Regions from separate parts of the Alkalihalobacterium sp. APHAB7 genome, predicted to be linked through region 2. Evidence: a T-box and tRNA genes for the amino acid it is inferred to sense, from the RefSeq annotation. Region 2 holds a T-box; the other holds one or more tRNA genes.
The links. A T-box is a leader RNA that pairs with one kind of tRNA and senses whether it is charged. The one in region 2 lies ahead of pheS (phenylalanine--tRNA ligase subunit alpha), so its partner is inferred to be a tRNA-Phe.

Region 1: it encodes a tRNA-Phe, which carries the amino acid that the T-box ahead of pheS (phenylalanine--tRNA ligase subunit alpha) is inferred to sense. The anticodon was not compared.

Annotation. Positions count from the first base shown of each region.
Region 1 is NZ_JBLWFS010000001.1:35,247-44,961, forward strand. It holds gene ACNSTQ_RS00165 (adenylosuccinate synthase) at 1-618, shown strand, start outside; tRNA gene ACNSTQ_RS00170 (tRNA-Lys) at 1,015-1,090, shown strand; tRNA gene ACNSTQ_RS00175 (tRNA-Glu) at 1,106-1,180, shown strand; tRNA gene ACNSTQ_RS00180 (tRNA-Asp) at 1,210-1,285, shown strand; rRNA gene rrf (5S ribosomal RNA) at 1,296-1,411, shown strand; tRNA gene ACNSTQ_RS00190 (tRNA-Phe) at 1,424-1,499, shown strand; tRNA gene ACNSTQ_RS00195 (tRNA-Thr) at 1,538-1,613, shown strand; gene ACNSTQ_RS00200 (peptidoglycan DD-metalloendopeptidase family protein) at 1,902-3,410, shown strand; gene yycF (response regulator YycF) at 3,738-4,442, shown strand; gene walK (cell wall metabolism sensor histidine kinase WalK) at 4,445-6,274, shown strand; gene ACNSTQ_RS00215 (YycH family regulatory protein) at 6,267-7,607, shown strand; gene ACNSTQ_RS00220 (two-component system regulatory protein YycI) at 7,594-8,364, shown strand; gene ACNSTQ_RS00225 (MBL fold metallo-hydrolase) at 8,398-9,192, shown strand; gene ACNSTQ_RS00230 (S1C family serine protease) at 9,500-9,715, shown strand, end outside.
Region 2 is NZ_JBLWFS010000041.1:5,159-14,873, forward strand. It holds gene polX (DNA polymerase/3'-5' exonuclease PolX) at 1-1,550, opposite strand, end outside; gene ACNSTQ_RS21860 (CvpA family protein) at 1,849-2,388, opposite strand; gene zapA (cell division protein ZapA) at 2,381-2,659, opposite strand; gene pheT (phenylalanine--tRNA ligase subunit beta) at 2,887-5,313, opposite strand; gene pheS (phenylalanine--tRNA ligase subunit alpha) at 5,328-6,362, opposite strand; T-box leader at 6,423-6,665, opposite strand; gene ACNSTQ_RS21880 (TrmH family RNA methyltransferase) at 6,734-7,489, opposite strand; gene sspI (small acid-soluble spore protein SspI) at 7,836-8,045, shown strand; gene ACNSTQ_RS21890 (M42 family metallopeptidase) at 8,228-9,313, opposite strand; gene ACNSTQ_RS21895 (dUTP diphosphatase) at 9,395-9,715, opposite strand, start outside.

The sequences.
Region 1 (9,715 bases), on a different contig from region 2:
GGAGTTATGCTTGATATTGATCAAGGTACATATCCTTTTGTTACTTCTTCTAACCCAATTGCTGGTGGGGTTACGATCGGTTCTGGTGTAGGTCCATCAAAAATTCATCATGTAGTGGGAGTTTCAAAAGCGTATACAACACGTGTAGGGGATGGTCCATTCCCGACGGAACTTCATGATGAAATTGGTCATCAAATTCGTGAAGTAGGTAATGAATATGGAACGACAACAGGTCGACCGCGCCGTGTCGGTTGGTTTGACAGTGTTGTTGTACGACATGCTCGTCGTGTAAGTGGCCTTACAGATTTATCACTAAATTCAATTGATGTTTTAACAGGAATTAAAACATTAAAAATTTGTACAGCCTATAAATATAAAGGCGAAATTATTGACGAATTTCCAGCTAGCTTAAAAGTTCTAGCTGAATGTGAGCCTGTATATGAAGAGTTACCAGGATGGGAAGAAGATATTACAGGTGTTCGTTCTTTAGATGAACTACCACCGAATGCTCGCCATTATATTGAACGTGTATCTCAATTAACTGGTATTCCGTTAGCAATCTTCTCAGTAGGTCCAGATCGTAATCAAACAAACTTAATTCGTGGTGTGTTTGTTTAAACTTTAAAATTTTAGGCAAGAATAGGAGGTAAAAGCTTATTCTTGCCTTTACTTTTTATATAATAATCGGATATGCAGCAATCAAAAATGAGCTCTAAAAAAGACTTGAAATTGAGCCAGTTTTACAGTATTCTATTAAAGGTTGCTGAAGTGCTCGTCCAAATATTTTTTTAAAAGAAAAAGTTTTTTAAAAAAGTACTTGCTAACGAAAAATATTTATGTTAATATAATTCTTGTCGTTAAGAAACGACATCGAATATGAGAGCCATTAGCTCAGTTGGTAGAGCAACGAGCGTAGGCATCTTCGAACTACTACGAGTTGTTTCGACGCATCAAACTTCGAAGCAATGCTGGTAGAGGAAGAAACATCAATTTGAATAATCATCCTTAATCTAGGAGCCATTAGCTCAGTTGGTAGAGCATCTGACTTTTAATCAGAGGGTCGAAGGTTCGAGTCCTTCATGGCTCACCACTTTATTTAAAAAGTGGCCCGTTGGTCAAGCGGTTAAGACACCGCCCTTTCACGGCGGTAACACGGGTTCGAATCCCGTACGGGTCACCAATTTTACATTGAAAATTAAATATTATTATGGTCCCGTGGTGTAGCGGTTAACATGCCTGCCTGTCACGCAGGAGATCGCGGGTTCGATTCCCGTCGGGACCGCCATAATAAAAAGTTTGGTGATGATGGCAAAGAGGCCACACCCGTTCCCATGCCGAACACGGAAGTTAAGCTCTTTAGCGCCGATGGTAGTTGGGGGCTTCCCCCTGTGAGAGTAGGACATCGCCAAGCTTTTTATTTTTAGGCTCGGTAGCTCAGTCGGTAGAGCAATGGACTGAAAATCCATGTGTCGGCGGTTCGATTCCGTCCCGAGCCACCATTTTATTCTAGTGAGTTGTTATTTACCTTATAATGTTTGCCGGTGTAGCTCAATTGGTAGAGCAACTGACTTGTAATCAGTAGGTTGGGGGTTCAAGTCCTCTCGCCGGCACCATTTGGTTTATTGAGCGGAATAAAAAACAACAATTTAACATAATCATATATAGCGAGTCACGACAAATACACCCTTTAGATGGTGTTTTTTTTTGTTCTTAATAGGCAAAATCGGTGATAAGTTTATCAGCTATCTTTAGCAATGTTCATTTCGTTTATGATTATTACATAAACATTTCATTTTCAATTATCTGACACATTTTAAATAGCTTTATGTTAAAATGATAAAGGTTGTAGAAGTTTGTCTAATAGAGCAACTTTGGTTTTAAGGGAGTTTTAGGAGGATCTTATGAATCTGTTTAAATCGACAAGTGCCGAGGAAAGTAATAGGTTTAGGCACAATAACATAGTAGAAAAATGTAAAAGTTTTGTACATACATCAATATATAATGTAAAACTTGCTACTAGCGTAGCAACATGTTCAGCTTTATTGTTAGCAGCGCCTGCCGTCCTAGCTAATGAAAATAGCGATAGCTCATTAAAAACGATTTTTCATGTGTACGTAGATGGTGAAAGAATTGGTTCTATCGATGATATGGAAGACTATCAAAGTCTAGTTGATCAAAAGATTAGCCATTACACTAAACAATATGAATCACTTAATCTAATGATAGGCCAAGATGTTCAGTTGATTCCTGAACGAGTATTCCAAGTTAGAACGAAAACAGAAGAAACGATTGAAAAGCTAGATGAGCTTTTATCAGTAAAAGCTGAAGCTGTAGCAATACGTTTTGAGGATGAAGCGGTTTTATTCGTTGAGGAACAAGAAACAGCAGAACAGGCCTTACGTGAATTTAAATTACAGTATGTTTCAGAAGATGAGTTAGTATCTTATGAAGAGCGTACAGAAGATGTAGAGCACCTGGTAGAACCTGGTGTAGGTGAAACAGAAATTCAGGAGATTTCTGTTTCATCGGAAGTAGAATACGAATACGGACTAGCTCATCCAAGTGAGGTTTTATCAAAAGATGAAGCGATTAAAATGTTAAAACTCGGTACGTTAACTGAGGAAACGTATTCTGTCGGTGCAGGCGATGTTCTTGGGTCTATTGCGAGCAAGTATAATTTAACTACAAACGAGTTACTGGAGCTTAATCCTGATCTCACTGAGGATACACTTCTGCAAATTGGGCAAAAGGTTAATGTAACGGACTACAAGCCTATCATTACAGTTCTAGTAGAGAAGGTTTCAAAAGTCGAAGAAGACATCACTTTCCAGACAGAAACAAGAGAAGATTCGTCGATGTGGAAAGGCGACACGAAAATTGAGCAAGAAGGAAAACCAGGAAAACGGATTGTAAGTTATGAAATCGTAGAGCAAAATGGTCAAACGGTGAAGAGAAAAATTCTTGAAGAGGAAATTGTAGAAGAAGCGGTTAATCGTATTGTTATTAAAGGAACAAAACAATCGACTTCGCGTGGAACGGGTAATTTAGGTTGGCCGGCTGTTGGTGGTTATATTTCAAGTTACCAAGGAAACCGTTGGGGCCGTTTCCATAAAGGAATTGATATTGCACGTCCTAGCAATTACAATATTTTAGCGGCAGATAACGGAACGATCGTTTCAGCAGGATGGCAAGGCGGATACGGGAATACGATCCGAATCAATCATAACAATGGAGTTGAAACATTATATGCACATTTAGCTTCTATTGACGTTCGAGTAGGTCAAACAGTTGCTAAAGGTCAAAAAATAGGTGTAATGGGGACCACAGGAAATTCAACAGGAATTCACCTCCATTTTGAAGTTTATCAAAACAGTAAGCTTCAAAACCCAATGGACTATTTAAATCGTTAATATATACGGAGGCTGACTCATGGGTCAGCTTCTTTTTTTATACTGCACAAGAAGGGAGATGGCTCCTATTACGATATTTAAACATTAATATTTTAAATATCGTAATAGTTGGAAGATGCTCTAGTCTATATGTCGCTAAGCACCCACCTTCTGTATTTCGGTTATCCTAACGTTAGGCTTCAGCAACCAGGTCGCTTGGACTACGTCCACCGTCCGCTCTTTAATTATGGAACATCTGGGGAAAAGCTATATATCTACTTTTGTGAACAGTTAATATGTTAAAATATGAAGATAAGTAAAACGTAAACTAGGTTAGGGGCGATTAAAATGGATAACCGCATTCTCGTAGTTGATGATGAAAAACCAATTGCAGATATATTGAAGTTTAGTTTAGAAAAAGAAGGCTTCCATGTCATTTGTGCACATGATGGTAATGAAGCAATTGAATTAGCTCTGAAAGAAGTACCTGATTTGATTTTACTTGATATTATGTTGCCCTATAAAGATGGAATGGAAGTTTGCCGAGAAATTCGTAAAAGTCATGATATGCCGATTATTATGTTGACGGCAAAAGACTCTGAAATAGATAAAGTGTTGGGCCTTGAATTAGGGGCTGATGATTATGTAACGAAACCGTTTAGTACGCGTGAGTTAATCGCGAGAGTAAAGGCTAATTTAAGACGTCATAGTATAAAACCAGATGAACAGAAGCAGATGAAAGAGATTGTCGTTGGTGATTTAGTGATTAAGCCTGATGCTTACTTAGTCAAACGCCGTGGTGAAGAAATTGAACTAACCCACCGTGAATTTGAGCTCATTCATTATTTGGCAAATCACTTAGGTCAGGTAATGACAAGAGAACATTTACTGCAAGCCGTTTGGGGATACGATTATTTTGGAGATGTAAGAACCGTTGATGTTACGGTAAGACGACTTCGTGAAAAAGTAGAAGATAATCCTAGTTTTCCTGCTTGGATTATTACACGTAGAGGAGTCGGATATTATTTACGTCTTCCAGGGCAGGAGAATTAAGAATGGACAACAAGGTCGGTTTTTTTAAATCGATTCAATTTAAGCTGATTATTATTTATGTATTGTTGCTTTTTATTGCAATACAAATTACCGGTGTTTATTTTATTCGTCAATTAGAAGACCAACTCGTTAATAACTATCAAGAAATGCTAGATGAAAGAGCAAACTTACTAGCGTATAGCATCGAACAAGAGTTAACGAAAACGAGAGACGATAACTCATCACTTACTAGAGATATTAATGTGCTGCTAAGAGAGTTTTTTCCTGTAGAAAATTCGGAAGCTCAAGTCGTTGATATCAATAAGGTGGTTTTAGCGACTTCTAATGCTCAAAACCGCCATATTGTCGGACAACAAAGCACCGAAGTGAGAGTGAAACGTGCACTTCTCGGTTCAAAAGATGGAGCCACCTTACGTGATCCTGAGACAGGCCATCGAATGCGTGTCATTGGAATGCCCGTTCAGTCAAAAGAAGGAACAATTGGTGCCATTTATATCGAAGCCTCAATGGAAGAAATCTATGATCAAATCAAACAAATTAATAATATTCTTGCCAAGGGGACCGTCATTGCCATTTTCATTACGGCCATTCTTGTTATTTTGATTGCACGAACGATTACAACACCAATCATAGAAATGAAGAAGCAAGCGAAACGGATGGGGGAAGGAGATTTTTCTAGACAAGTTCAAGTTTACGGACGAGATGAAATCGGACAACTCGCGATGTCGTTTAATGATCTGACGTTAAAGTTGAAAGAAGCCAACGCGTCAACTGATCGTGAAAAGAAAAAATTAAGCTCTGTCCTAACGCATATGACGGATGGTGTGATTGCAACGGACCAGCACGGTAATATAATTTTAATGAACCAAAGAGCAGAACAATTGCTAGAAACGACGAGTGAAGAAGCTTATTCTCAACCGCTTCCAGAAGTGCTAAGGCTTTCTGAGACCTTTGCAGCAAACGAATTAGATGACTATAGTGAGTCTATTTTGCTTGATTTTAGTACAGAAGATCAAGAGTTTTTATTACAAGCGAGCTTTTCAGTCATTCAAAAAGATAATGGACCGATTACGGGGATCATTACCGTTCTTCATGATGTGACAGAACGAGAAAAAATTGAACAAGAACGAAGAGAATTTGTAGCCAATGTATCCCATGAGCTGCGAACACCATTAACAACAATGAAAAGCTATTTAGAAGCTTTAGAAGACGGTGCGATTGAAGATATTGAACTGGCGTCAAAGTTTTTAAATGTGACGCAAAATGAGACCGAACGGATGATCAGGCTTGTAAATGACTTATTGCAGTTATCTAAAATGGACAGTAAAGATTATCAATTCACGCTTGAAGAAGTTGATTTCAATCATTTTCTTCACAATATAGTCGATCGATTTGAAATGATTGCGAGTGAAAAAAACATCCATTTTGCCCGAACTATACCTAAAGAGCAAATGTTTGTTCAAATTGATAAAGATAAAATTACTCAAGTTATAGATAATATTATTTCCAACGGAATAAAGTACTCACCAGACGGAGGAACAATTGCTGTTCACTTGCTCCATCAAGGAAATAATCTTCGCCTCAGTATTTCTGACCAAGGTGTGGGAATACCTCGTGAAAGTCAGATGAAAATCTTTGACCGCTTTTATCGTGTAGATAAAGCGAGGGCGAGAAACATTGGTGGGACAGGCTTAGGTCTGGCCATTGCAAAAGAGCTCGTCCATGCTCACCGAGGTGAAATTTGGGTTGAAAGTGAGTATGGTGAAGGAACAACGATTTATTTTACATTACCGTACTCAAGTTTTAAGAGAGGAGAGTCCGATTATGTATGAGAACATTAAATCTGGGACACTTACGTTTCTCGTATTACTGAGCCTTGTGCTGACATGGCAAATTTGGACTTTCCAACCAAACTATGCGCTACTTCAAGATGCGGATTACGTCAATAATCCGAACTTAAATGAAGAAAGGACGTTATCGCAAGTTATAGTTCCAGAACAATTGGTTTTTCATGTCAATGGTGACCATTCTTTACTGTATAATACAGAACCACGCTTTCTGGAGTTCTATGAACAATGGCTGACGAGTCGAGTGGAAGAAATATCGTTAATGTCGAATATCACACTCAGCCAAGTGTTAGAAGAAGCGATTGAACTTGTTTTTCCAACAAAGATCCCAGGGGATGTATTTTTAAACTTGTTTGAAAATGTGGAAGAAGATTTCATTATGCCGATTGATAATGTGGAGCGAGTACTCGTATATCCAAATCGTGAAACAGATAAAGTTCATTATCGTGTCGTTTCTAGTCAAGAACACCGATTTCTAGATATAGAAACTTCATTTTCAACTAGTGATTTTGAGGAAAATTACATGGCACAAACTGATGAATTGTTGAAAGTTTTCGATTACACAGTAGGTTCACAAATGGGCCAATGGCGAAAATCACTGTATTTACCTGAAGAGAGCGTATATGTAGAAACGATTTCTTATACGGTCACTCCTGTTTTAGTTGACGTATTTAAGCAGCTGCTTTTTAATGATCCATTGTCAGCCAAATATTTTCGTCAGGCGAATGGCGATGAATCATACACAGATGGAAATCGTCTCATTCATATTATTAATAATGGCAATTTCATGGATTATATTAATCCGATTTATAGTGAAAACCCCGAGCGAGGAAGTCGAAATGTTATTGTAAGCAGTATTGATTTTATTAACGGCCATGGTGGTTGGACGGACCAATATCTATTAGACAATTGGGTTTCAAATGAAGGTAAGGAAGAAGCCAAATATCGGTTATGGCTAAACGGATACCCGGTAATTTCATTAGGTGATTATGACGTGATGAGTCTGCACGTGTTTCGAACAGGTAACCAAACATCAAGATATGTAAGACCTTTATTTGATTTAGACCAACAACCGATGGAATATGCAAGAACAATAGTAGAGTTACCATCAGGACACGACGTTATCAATCAGCTGGAACAGCGAGAGTACTTTGATCGAACGTTACTGCAGAAAATAACGATAGGCTATGAAATGAAAAAATGGAATGCATTCGTAACGATAGAACCGCATTGGTATATTTACTACGATAACGTGTGGCAAAAATTATCGTTTGATGATGGTATAGAACGTGAGGGTGACGATCATGGATTGGAGTAGAGCGAAAACGATTTTTATCATTACGTTTATCCTATTAAATAGCTTTCTTTTTTATCAGTTACGAGAGCTCAATCATCATAATCAAATTACAATGATTATTGAGGCGACCCTGCAAGAACGTCTAAACGAGATGAACATCATAATTGAAGACACGCTTGATGATGAAATACAATCTGGATTTTTAATTGTTGGTAAAAATGTTGTCATTTCAGAAGAAGAGGTTAGTGAATTAAAAGAACAAGAAATAACTTTCGTAAATGAAACAACGATGATTTCAAGACTCAAAGAACCATATCCGTTAGAGCAAGGCTCAATGAGTCAACAAGTGAAAAGTTTTCTCGAGGAATATGTTCTAAATGGAGACATGTATCGTTTTAGTCAACAAGATGAAGAACGTAATCAGTTGCAGTTTATGCAACAATACGATGAAAAAATCATGTATTCTTTCGATGAGGCCCCTCTTATTCTTCAATTAAATGATCAAAGTGAAATCGTAGCTTATCAACAAATGATGTACGAAGTGGATGAAACGGGTAGAGAACAAGAGTTTCTTTCAGGATTAAAAGCAATCGAACGGCTATTAAATGAACAATTAATTACGGCCAATCAAACGATTACCCAAGTTGATTTTGGGTATTATAGTTTCTTTAAACAAGTAGGTGATGTCCAAGTATTTGCTCCGATGTGGAGAATTTCTGTAGAGGGTGAGGACTACTTGGTCAACGCAATAGACGGTTCCGTACAGGACGTATTTTAAATGAATTCGATGAGATTACTGGAGTGAAAAAATATGACTTTGCAATACAGCGTCTTAGCTAGTGGGAGTTCCGGAAATGCCATTTATGTCGCTACTGAAAACCAGCGGATACTGATTGATGCTGGCTTAAGTGGAAAAAAAATGGACGAGCTCCTTAAAACCATTGGCTGCCAACCAAAAGAATTAGATGCCATTCTTGTGACTCATGAACATAGTGATCATATTAAAGGAGTAGGAATATTAGCAAGAAAATACAATCTTCCCGTTTATGCAAATGCAAAGACATGGCAAGCTATGGAGAAAGATTTAGGGACACTTTCATCCGAGCAAAAGTTTCATTTTGAACGAGAAGAAGTTAAATCATTTGGAGACCTTGAAGTCGAGTCGTTCGGGGTGTCTCATGACGCGGCAGAACCGATGTTTTATGTGTTTCACCATTCAGGCAAAAAATTAGTACTTGCGACAGATATGGGATATGTCAGTGAGCGAATTAAGGGAACGATCAAAAATGCCGATGCGTACATTTTTGAATCGAACCATGACATCAATATGCTTCGAATGGGGCGTTACCCTTGGAGTGTAAAGCGACGGATTCTTAGTGACGTAGGGCACGTATCAAATGAAGATGCAGCTCATGCTTTAGCTGATGTCGTCGGTGAACAAACATCTCGCGTATATTTGGCTCATTTAAGTAAAGATAATAACATGAAAGACTTAGCAAGAATGACGGTTAGTCAAATTTTAGACGAACGGGATTGTGGTCATGGCCATCAATTTTCGTTATATGACACAGACCCTGATAAGCCAACCGAATTGACAGCCGTATAAGTAAGTATTTTGCACTAGCAGATAAATAGTGCAAAAACAGGAGTGTAGACTTAATGTCTCACTCCTGTTTTTGCTTAATAAAGTGAAATTTTTACGAAACTATCATTCATCACTATCACTGTGTTAAAAAAAGCTTGAGCGAGAGGCATTTCAAAGTGGTTTGATAGCCTTAATTTTTGGGAAATCTAGTAGATAGTATGTGAAATATTCAAAAGTGTTGCTCTCATGTAGACTTTTTACTCAGGGCAAATATAATAAAATTAAAAGGCAGAGTTTTACTTACTATCGATAAAGGATGGTGGCAGACATGGGATATTACGATGAACACTATTCTACCGAAACGAGGCAGAACCGACGCAATGGAAAAGGGCTAGGTCTGTCAGCGTTTATTGGTGCAGTTATTGGAGGTTTAATGGTTCTTTTTTCAATTCCAGCTCTCTCACAAATGGGACTTCTCCCATTTGAAGTAGAACGAGCGAATGGACCGGTCTATGAAGTGATTGAAACTACACCAGATGGTTTA
Region 2 (9,715 bases):
GCGTCTTGTGCTTTCTTTAGCCACTCTGCTGACAGGTCCAGTCGATGCGGATTTGCATTAAGCTCAAGAGCAGTGTCCGTTTCTTTCGCTAATTGAATGAGCATCTCAATATCCACATCATACCCACTGCGCCTTCCGATTAAGCGACCCGTTGGATGAGCAATTAAGTCTACATGATGATTACGTAATGCTGTCGTTAATCGTTTCATAATCGTCTCACGGTCCTGTGAAAAAGAAGAGTGGATCGAGCCGATGACAAAATCAACTTGCTCTAATAGTTCATCTGAGAAATCAAGTGTACTATTGGGTAATATATCCATCTCTATTCCTGTGAAAATTTTAAAGTCGTCGTATTCTTCATTCACTCGTTTAATTTCTTTCATTTGTTCTAGCAAACGTTCTTCTGTTAACCCGTTTGCAACTTTTAAATATTGCGAATGATCGGTAATCGCAATGTACGAATACCCTTTGGCACGAGCGGCTTCAGCCATTTCTTTAATCGAGTAAGCCCCGTCACTCCAAGTTGTATGCATGTGTAAATCCGATTTTATATCTTTAATATCAATGAGATCTAACGTCTCCCTCGAAGTTTCTACTTCTCCTTGATCTTCACGAGCTTCCGGCGGGATAAAGCATAGGTTAAAATGACTGAAAAACTGCTCTTCGGTTTCAAATGTTTTTATTTCACCTGTTTCTACATTTTCAACCCCATACTCGCTAATTTTTTCTCCACGTTCTTTTGCAAGCTGCCTCATTTTCACGTTATGATCCTTTGAACCAGTAAAATGATGAAGTGTCGTTGCAAATTCATGTGGTTTTACAAGACGAAAGTCCACTCCTACAGGATAGTCGTATCCTAACTCTACTGATACTTTCGTGTTCCCTGCAGCAATGACGTTGACAATACGCGGAAGACTTAACAGCTGTTCTTTTACTTTCTCAGGGGCGTTCGTGCTGATGATAAAATCAAGATCTTTTACGGTTTCCCTCAATCTTCGTAAGCTGCCTGCTCTTGAGTATCGTTCAATCTGCTCGAATTGTGCTAACTGCTTTTCAATTTCAACTGCAATCGGAAGAACATAAGCGATTGGAAACCGTTCGGGACGCTTCTCCACTTCTTCAATCGCTGCAAGTATTTTTTCTTCTGTCTTTTTACCGAAGCCTGCTAGTACTTGGACCTTTTTCGACTCACAAGCTTCTCGCAGACTCTCAAGATCGGTTACATTTAATTCTTGATAAAGCTTCCCGATTTTTTTACCACCTAAGCCGGGTAATTTTAATAATGGAATTAAGCCCGAAGGTAACTCGGCTTGTAATTCTTCTAGTAAGGAAGATGTCCCATTTTCTTTTAACTCTAGGATGACTTCACTTGTTCCTTTACCAATTCCTTTCAATTTCGAAGGATCCTCAATTTCAGCTAATGTACGCTCGTCACTTTCTAACGCTTGAGCCGCTTTACGGTACGCTGAAACCTTAAAAGAGTTCTCACCTTTAATTTCCATATATATTGCTATAAGTTCGAGTACTTTTATTACTTCTTTCTTGTTCACATTCCTCGTCCTTTCTTTATTTTCAGCTTTTTTGTTACCTGTGAAGCTTGCAGAAGCTTCTCACTTTACGCTAGGTCTATTATTGATCGTCTATTCGAACGTTTATTGTCCGATTTGATACTTTATTGTCCAAATTCCAATTTTATTGTCCGTTTTAAAATTTTATTGTCCGAATTCAACATTTTATTAGCCAAATTGTGAACGTTATACTTTTGAAAAGTTACTATCTTAATGATCATACAAATAATAGTCGGCAAAAATCAAATAAAAAACTGAGCATTTGTACCACGCCCAGTTTTTACAACGTATTATTAATCCAAATTTCCTTAATCCAACTTGATAAAAATGGAGTATAGTCTAAGATCAGATGTGCAAGTGAAGATTTTTGTAACTGTTCTTGAATAAACTCAATCGGTAAAAGCGCTGCAACATGAAGAACGATAAAAAGAATTAAATACGCTTCTAAGAAACATAGAATTCCTCCAAGCCAACCATTGATCGTACGTAGTATCGGTAAATGTGCAACAAAATCTAACATCGAGCCGATAATATGCAAAGCGATTTTCGTACCGAAAAATAGTATCGCAAAAGCTATACCTGAATAATATACACTTTCAAAATTAAATGCTTCTATAAACATAGAAAATGCGCCATCGCTCGAAAATTGAGGATACGGGATCCATAAGCGAATATATGAAGCTAGTTCCCCGTAATAGAGGTAAGCTACAATTAATGCCACAAAAAAACTTACGAGATGGATGAGTTGAAGGATGAATCCTCTTTTCAATCCAATGAAAAAACTACTAATTAATATAAAAAATATTAGTAAACTAAACATCTGTTTTGTCCTCTTCCTTTAATTTCGCTTCTAGTTGTTCTAGCTTTTTAGTCATTTTCACATAATCGTCAGCGACATTAAGTGCAGCTAAAACTGCTAGTCTAGTTGTATCTAACAATGTATTGCGCTTTCTGATTTCTTTCATTTTTTGATCGACATGTTGGGCAACCTCTTTAACATGCGCATCGCCCTCTTCACTTACAATTGTATATTGCTGGCCGTATATTGATACAGTCGTGCGAGTTCGTTCAGTTTCTCTCTCCTCTGACACCCAAAAAGCCTCCTATCACGATCTATGGCTTCTTACTACTTCCATAATTAGCAATTTGAAAAATCTTAAGTTCTATCATAACATGAAGCGTCGTTGTTGAAAATATAAAGCCAAGCCTATTCATGATTTATGAGGATAATTTCTTATCATTTTTATCTTCACAAGTGATTGACAATTAAAAGGCAGATGGAATTTGATACTGCTTTCCATCTGCCTTTTCTTTAGAGCTATGCTCGCAGCTCTGCACCGATTTCTGTTTTTAATTGATCTAGAACCTTTTGATGAACTTGACTAACTTCATCATCCGTTAACGTGCGCTCTGGATCAAAATACGTTAGTGAAAATGCTAACGATTTTTTTCCGGATTCCATATGCTCGCCTTGATATAGGTCAAACAATTGTACGTTCTTTAACAATTGGCCACCAGCAGTGACGATCACTTGTTGTACTTTTCCTGCATGAACCGCTTCATCCACAACGAGAGCAATGTCACGAGAAATTGAAGGGTACCGCGGAATTGGCTCGTAAGCTACATCGTCTTGCTTGTAGTTTAGCAATTGCTCAAGGTCCATTTGGAACACATACGTCTCATTCAAGTCTAATTCTTTTTGTAACGTTGGATGAATTTGACCGATAAACCCGACTTCACTTCCATCTAGTACGATCGAAGCTGTACGTCCAGGGTGGAGTCCAGGCTTTTTCGTTTGTTCGAAAGCAATTAAGTGACTTAAACCGAGCTCGGAAGTTAGTGCTTCGACCACACCTTTTGCTACGAAAAAGTCTACTACTTTCTTTTCACCTTGCCATAAATGACTATGTGTAATACCCGTAAACGCCCCTGCCACCATTTCTTTTTCAGTCGGTTGCTTTGTTACTTCTTTTTCTTCTGATAAGAAGATGGAACCTACTTCATAGATGGCCACATTGTTGACTTTGCGGTTTAAATTGTAACTGATTACATCTAATAAATGAGGGATCAGACTCGTTCTTAACGTACTTCTATCCTCACTCATTGGCATCGAAAGTTTAACTGGTGTTAAGTGTTCATTTTCATTACTTAAACCTGTGGCTTTCTTAGGAGTTGTTAAAGAATACGTGATCGCTTGATAAAGGCCTGCTGCTTCTAAAGACTGACGGACTTTTCTGCGACCAGCTTGATAGTCTGTTAATCCTCCTGTAGTTGTCAATCCGATTGGCAAAGTTGTTGGAATATGATCGTAACCGAACAACCTCGCTACTTCCTCAACTAAATCCTCTGTGATCGAAATATCATTTCGTCGTGTAGGAGCCGTTACATCGAAGGCTTCTCCATTTTGTACATAGGAGAATTGAAGTCGGTCAAAGATTTTTGCGATATCTTCAGTTGTTAAGCTTGTTCCAAGAAGTCGATTGACTTGTTCAGTTGAAATCGTTACTTCTCGCTCCACTATATTTAATGTGTCTACTTCAACAATACCGCTTGCAACTTCTCCACCTGCTAACTCTGCAATGAGCTGAGCTGCACGTTCAGCTGCCTCACGCACTCGTTTAGGATCTACACCTTTTTCATAGCGCATGCTTGACTCACTGCGAAGACCTAAATCTCTTGAAGCCCTGCGAACCGTTTGGCTATTAAAATAGGCTGACTCCAATAGAATTGTCGTTGTATCATTTTGTACTTCAGAAGTTGCTCCACCCATTACACCAGCTACTGCCGTTGCTTCTGTCCCGTTTGTAATGACTAAGTGATCAGCGCTTAGCTTTCGGGTTTCATCATCCAATGTCACAATTTCTTCTCCGTCACGCGCATGACGAACAACTACTTCCTTTGATCCAAAACGATCATAGTCAAAAGCATGAAGTGGTTGACCGTATTCAATTAGTACATAGTTTGTTACATCGACAACATTACTAATTGGACGGATGCCAGCAGCTGTTAAACGGTTTTGTAACCATAACGGTGATGGTCCGATTTTTACATTTTTAATAATTTTAGCCCCGTAATAAGGGTTGGCTTCTGATGCTTCCACTTGAACTGAAACATAATCAGATGCTTTTTCGCTACTTGAACTTTCAGCTATTGTTGGGTGTTTCACCTCACGACCTAACAATGCAGCCATCTCATAGGCAACGCCTAACATACTTAAACAGTCTGAACGATTTGGCGTTAAATCTAATTCTAACACTTCATCTGTTAAGTTAAGGACTTCAAGTGCATCTTGACCAGGTTCAACATCTGCCGGAAAATTATATATCCCTTCAGCAAACTCCTTTGGAATCAACTTTCCTTCAATTCCTAACTCTTGAAGTGAACAAATCATCCCTTGTGATAACTCGCCGCGAAGCTTTGCTTTTTTGATTTTGAAGTTCCCTGGTAGAACAGCACCTACTGTTGCTACAGCTACTTTTTGATCCGCCCCAACATTAGCTGCACCGCAAACAATTTGCAAATGTTCTTCTGCGCCTACATCTACTTTACACACACGTAATTTATCAGCATTCGGGTGTTGAGTACATTCCACTACATGTCCAACTACCACTCCGCTCATTCCTTTTTTAAGGGAATGAATAATGTCTACTTCAATCCCGCCTTTAGTCAACTTTTCCGCTATTTCTTTCGGCGTTAAATCAGCTACATCGATATACTCTTGAAGCCACTTATAAGAAACTAACATGTTCTCTCCTCCTCTTATACCTGTTTAAATTGTTCTAAGAAACGTAAGTCATTCGTATAGAAATGACGAATATCGTCAATGCCGTACTTTAACATTGCCAAGCGTTCAACACCCATACCGAAGGCAAAGCCACTATACTTTTTCGGATCAAAGCCACCCATTTCAAGTACACGTGGGTGAACCATCCCAGCTCCAAGTACTTCAATCCAGCCGGTTTGCTTACATACTCGACAGCCTTTACCACCGCAGATCCCACAAGAAACATCGACTTCAACTGAAGGCTCTGTAAATGGGAAGAAACTTGGGCGGAGACGAATTGTACGATCTTCACCGAAGTATTGTTTTGCAAATGTATCTAGTACACCCTTCAAATCACTCATACGTACATTTTCATCGATGTAGAGACCTTCGATTTGCATGAATTGGTGAGAGTGCGTCGCATCATCGTCATCACGTCTGAATACTCTTCCTGGGCATATGATTTTAACTGGACCTTGCCCTTTATACTTTTCCATCGTACGAGCTTGTACAGGAGAGGTATGCGTCCGTAATAAAAGTTCATTTGTAATATAAAAAGAATCTTGCATATCACGAGCCGGATGGTCTTTCGGTAAGTTTAATGCTTCAAAGTTATAGTAGTCTGTTTCTACTTCAGGCCCTTCAGCGACTTCAAATCCCATTCCAATAAACACATCTTCAACATGTTCAACAACGTCAGTTAACGGATGACGAGCGCCTTTTACTACTGGTCGGCCTGGAAGTGTAACATCAATACTTTCCTCTGCTAATTTTCGTTCCACTTCTTCAGCTTCTAATTGTGTTTCTTTTTGTTCTAGCTTTTCAGTAATAGCTGCACGAACATCATTAGCCATTTGTCCAATGAGTGGACGTTCTTCAGCTGATAATTGACCCATTCCTCGTAATACTTCAGTAATTGGACCTTTCTTTCCTAAGTAAGCGACACGAATGTCTTGTAATGCTTTTAAAGAGTCGGCTTGTACTACTTTTTCAAGCGCTTCGTTCTTTAGACCTTCTAAACGATCTTTCATGTATATTTCCTCCTTGTAAGAAAAGTGTAAGCTAAAAATAAATAGAGCCATCGCCCCAAACTAAGGGACGATGGCTCGTGGTACCACCCTTATTAGCAATAGAAAAATCTACTGCTCACTTCATTAGATAACGGATTAACCGATAACACCTTAATAAGATCTATATAAAATATAACCATCTTATGTTCCGGTGCTAGCTCAAGAGTGAATTCACCTGTTTCATCCATAGAAATGCTTTCAGTCTAAGACATTTCCTCCCTAGATGGTGAGTGACCGACTACTACTCTCCTTCAACGCTTTTGACAATATTGAATTATGTAATATTAAACTTATTAAAGTATAGAAAAAAATGACACACAGTGCAAGTGCATTTATTTTTTTCTTAATCCATACAGTAACACGGCAGTAGCAATCGCTACATTTAACGACTCCGCCTGGCCATAGATGGGTACATATAAATTGGCATCCGTTTCGTCTAAAAACTCCTTAGAAACCCCTTCTCCTTCGTTACCAACGATTAAAGCAAATGAAAATGGTGACTCTATTTGATTGTAATCTTGTCCATTTTCAAGAGCTGTTCCGTAAACTGGAATATCCAATGTCTTCAGTTTTTCAATCCACTCCAACAAATTACCTTTTACAATCGGTAAATGAAACAAGGAACCTTGGGTGGAACGAATGACTTTTCCATTATAAAGATCGACTGATCCCTCTCCTAAAACAATTCCATCAACACCTGCAGCATCTGCTGTGCGGATAATAGTTCCAACATTTCCTGGGTCTTGTACGGCATCTAGTAATAAGTATCGCCCTTGACTTGGAATGAGTTGATGTTCAAATTGCTGACAGATAGCAATGACGCCTTGTGGAGATTTCGTCTCACTTAACTCGATCATAACACGATCCGTAACGTATGTAATGGGCACTTGCCAATCAGACCAGTTTTTTGGAACGGCATACTCTTCAGAAATGATCAATTCTATAGGATCTATACCTGATATCCGAGCTTCCTCTATTAAATGCGTTCCTTCAATCAAAAATTGATTATCCGTATCGCGGCCTTTTTTTGTATGTAACTTTTTCCACTGTTTTACTTTCGGGTTTTTAGCTGATTCAATACGATTCATTACAAACTCCTATCATTATCAAAATGCATCTACTATATGTTCAAAAAGGAGGACAAAAAGAACCAAGAACTTCGAGGCGGTGCAGCTTCGAGGAGCACAGCGTATGCTTTTAATACGTGAGCGCCGCAGAAGCAAACCAACGAGCTTCCACAGGATGTGGTGACTTCGACGTTCCCACAGGACGTGGGGCCCTTAGTCGAAGATCAACTTTCTCAGTTATTTTTCCCGGACTTTTTGAACTACCTCTCTTTTTTATAATTATACCCTCCAAATTATACATAATCCCTAAAAAAATATCACAAACTAGGAAAGATTTAATATTTACTTAGCGAAGGAGTGCTTAGCGATGAGCTTTAATTTAAGAGGTGCTATTTTAGCAAATGTCCAAGGAAGCAGTCAGGACCAAGTCGAAGCTACCATTACAGATGCAATGGCAAGTGGTGAAGAAAAAATGTTGCCAGGTTTAGGAGTGTTATTTGAAGTGTATTGGAGAAATGCAAGTGAGGACCAAAAACATCAGGTGGTTTCACAAATTACGAACGGGCTACAAAAATAATCCGGCGAATCTCGCCGGATTTTTTCTTTGCAGATAACAAGTTAACATTTCGAAGTTGTCTAGCTGCAGGTGTCATCGGCTCGAGGTCGCTTCGGTCTATCAAATGTGTCCAAAGGCAGGACACATTTTGTTAGCCCTCCAGCGCTTGTCGCCGATAAGCAGACACCTTCCGCTTTTCTTTATTAATCAAATGTAATTTGTTTCACTGTATCCGTATCTAACTTTTTAATAACCTCAACAATTAGCTTTACAGCATTTTCAAAGTCATCACGATGTAGAATAGCTGCATGTGTGTGGATATAACGAGTAGCAATCGTAATTGACAGTGACGGAACCCCGTTAGCCGTTAAATGAATTGCTCCTGAGTCTGTGCCTCCGCCTGCTACATAATCAAATTGGTATGGAATGTTGTTTTCTTCAGCGGTTGAAGTAACAAAGTCTCTTAATCCTTTATGAGACACCATTGATGCGTCATACATGATGATCTGTGGACCTTCACCCATCTTAGCAAGTGCATCTTTTTCACTTACTCCTGGTGTGTCACCAGCGATACCTACATCGACACCAAAACCGATATCTGGTTGAATAAGGTGAGCTGAAGTTCTAGCCCCGCGTAGACCCACTTCTTCTTGAACAGTTCCTACACCGTATACAGTGTTAGGGTGATCTACATCTTTTAATTGTCTAAGTACTTCAATCGCAATCGCACAACCGATACGGTTATCCCACGCTTTCGCCATTAAGTACTTTTCATTTTTCATTACGGTAAAGTCGCAAACTGGAACGACTGCATCTCCAGGGCGAACTCCAAACTCCATTGCTTCTTCTTTACTTGACGCACCAATGTCAATGAACATATCTTTTTTATCAACAGGCTTTTTACGTACTTCAGGAGAAAGAATATGCGGCGGCTTCGAGCCGATAACACCTGGGACATTACCATTTTTCGTCATAATCGTCACACGTTGTGCTAGCATAACTTGCTCCCACCAACCTCCGACTGTTTGGAAACGCAGATAGCCTTTATCGTCAATGCTCGTTATCATGAAACCGATTTCATCGAGATGTCCGGCTACCATAATTTTTGGTCCTTCTTGAGAACCCGTTTTCTTAGCGATTAAGCTTCCTAAGTTATCAGTATAAACTTCAGTCGCATAAGGCTCAATAAAGCGTTTCATCACGTCACGCGGCTCTTTTTCATTACCAGGAATTCCGTTAGCATCTGTTAATTCTTTTAACATTTGTAAAGTTGGATCTAATTTTGCCATAAGTAAATGTCCTCCCTTATATGTATTCAACTCTAGTATAAACGAGTGTGTTTCGATACTCAAACAATCACCTTTTAAAGCTTAGTACCCTTCATCTTGGCGACGATGATTTACTTCATTCTTATCATAATAAGCTTGCTCCATTTCGTCAGTCGAAAACCCTAATTTTTCACCGAGAATTAAATAATCATCAAATAGTTCCATATAACTCTCATAGGTTTGGTGCTCATGCAATTTCGTAATTAAATCGTATACCCGCTGGAAAGCTTGAACTAATGTTTTCGTCTTTTCTTCGTGTTTCGGATGTACCTGAATATCCTCAAATTTCAGGACAATTCCTAACGACAGGATAAAATGAAGCCCATCTACATATTCTTCTAATATGATATGACGCTCAGCCGG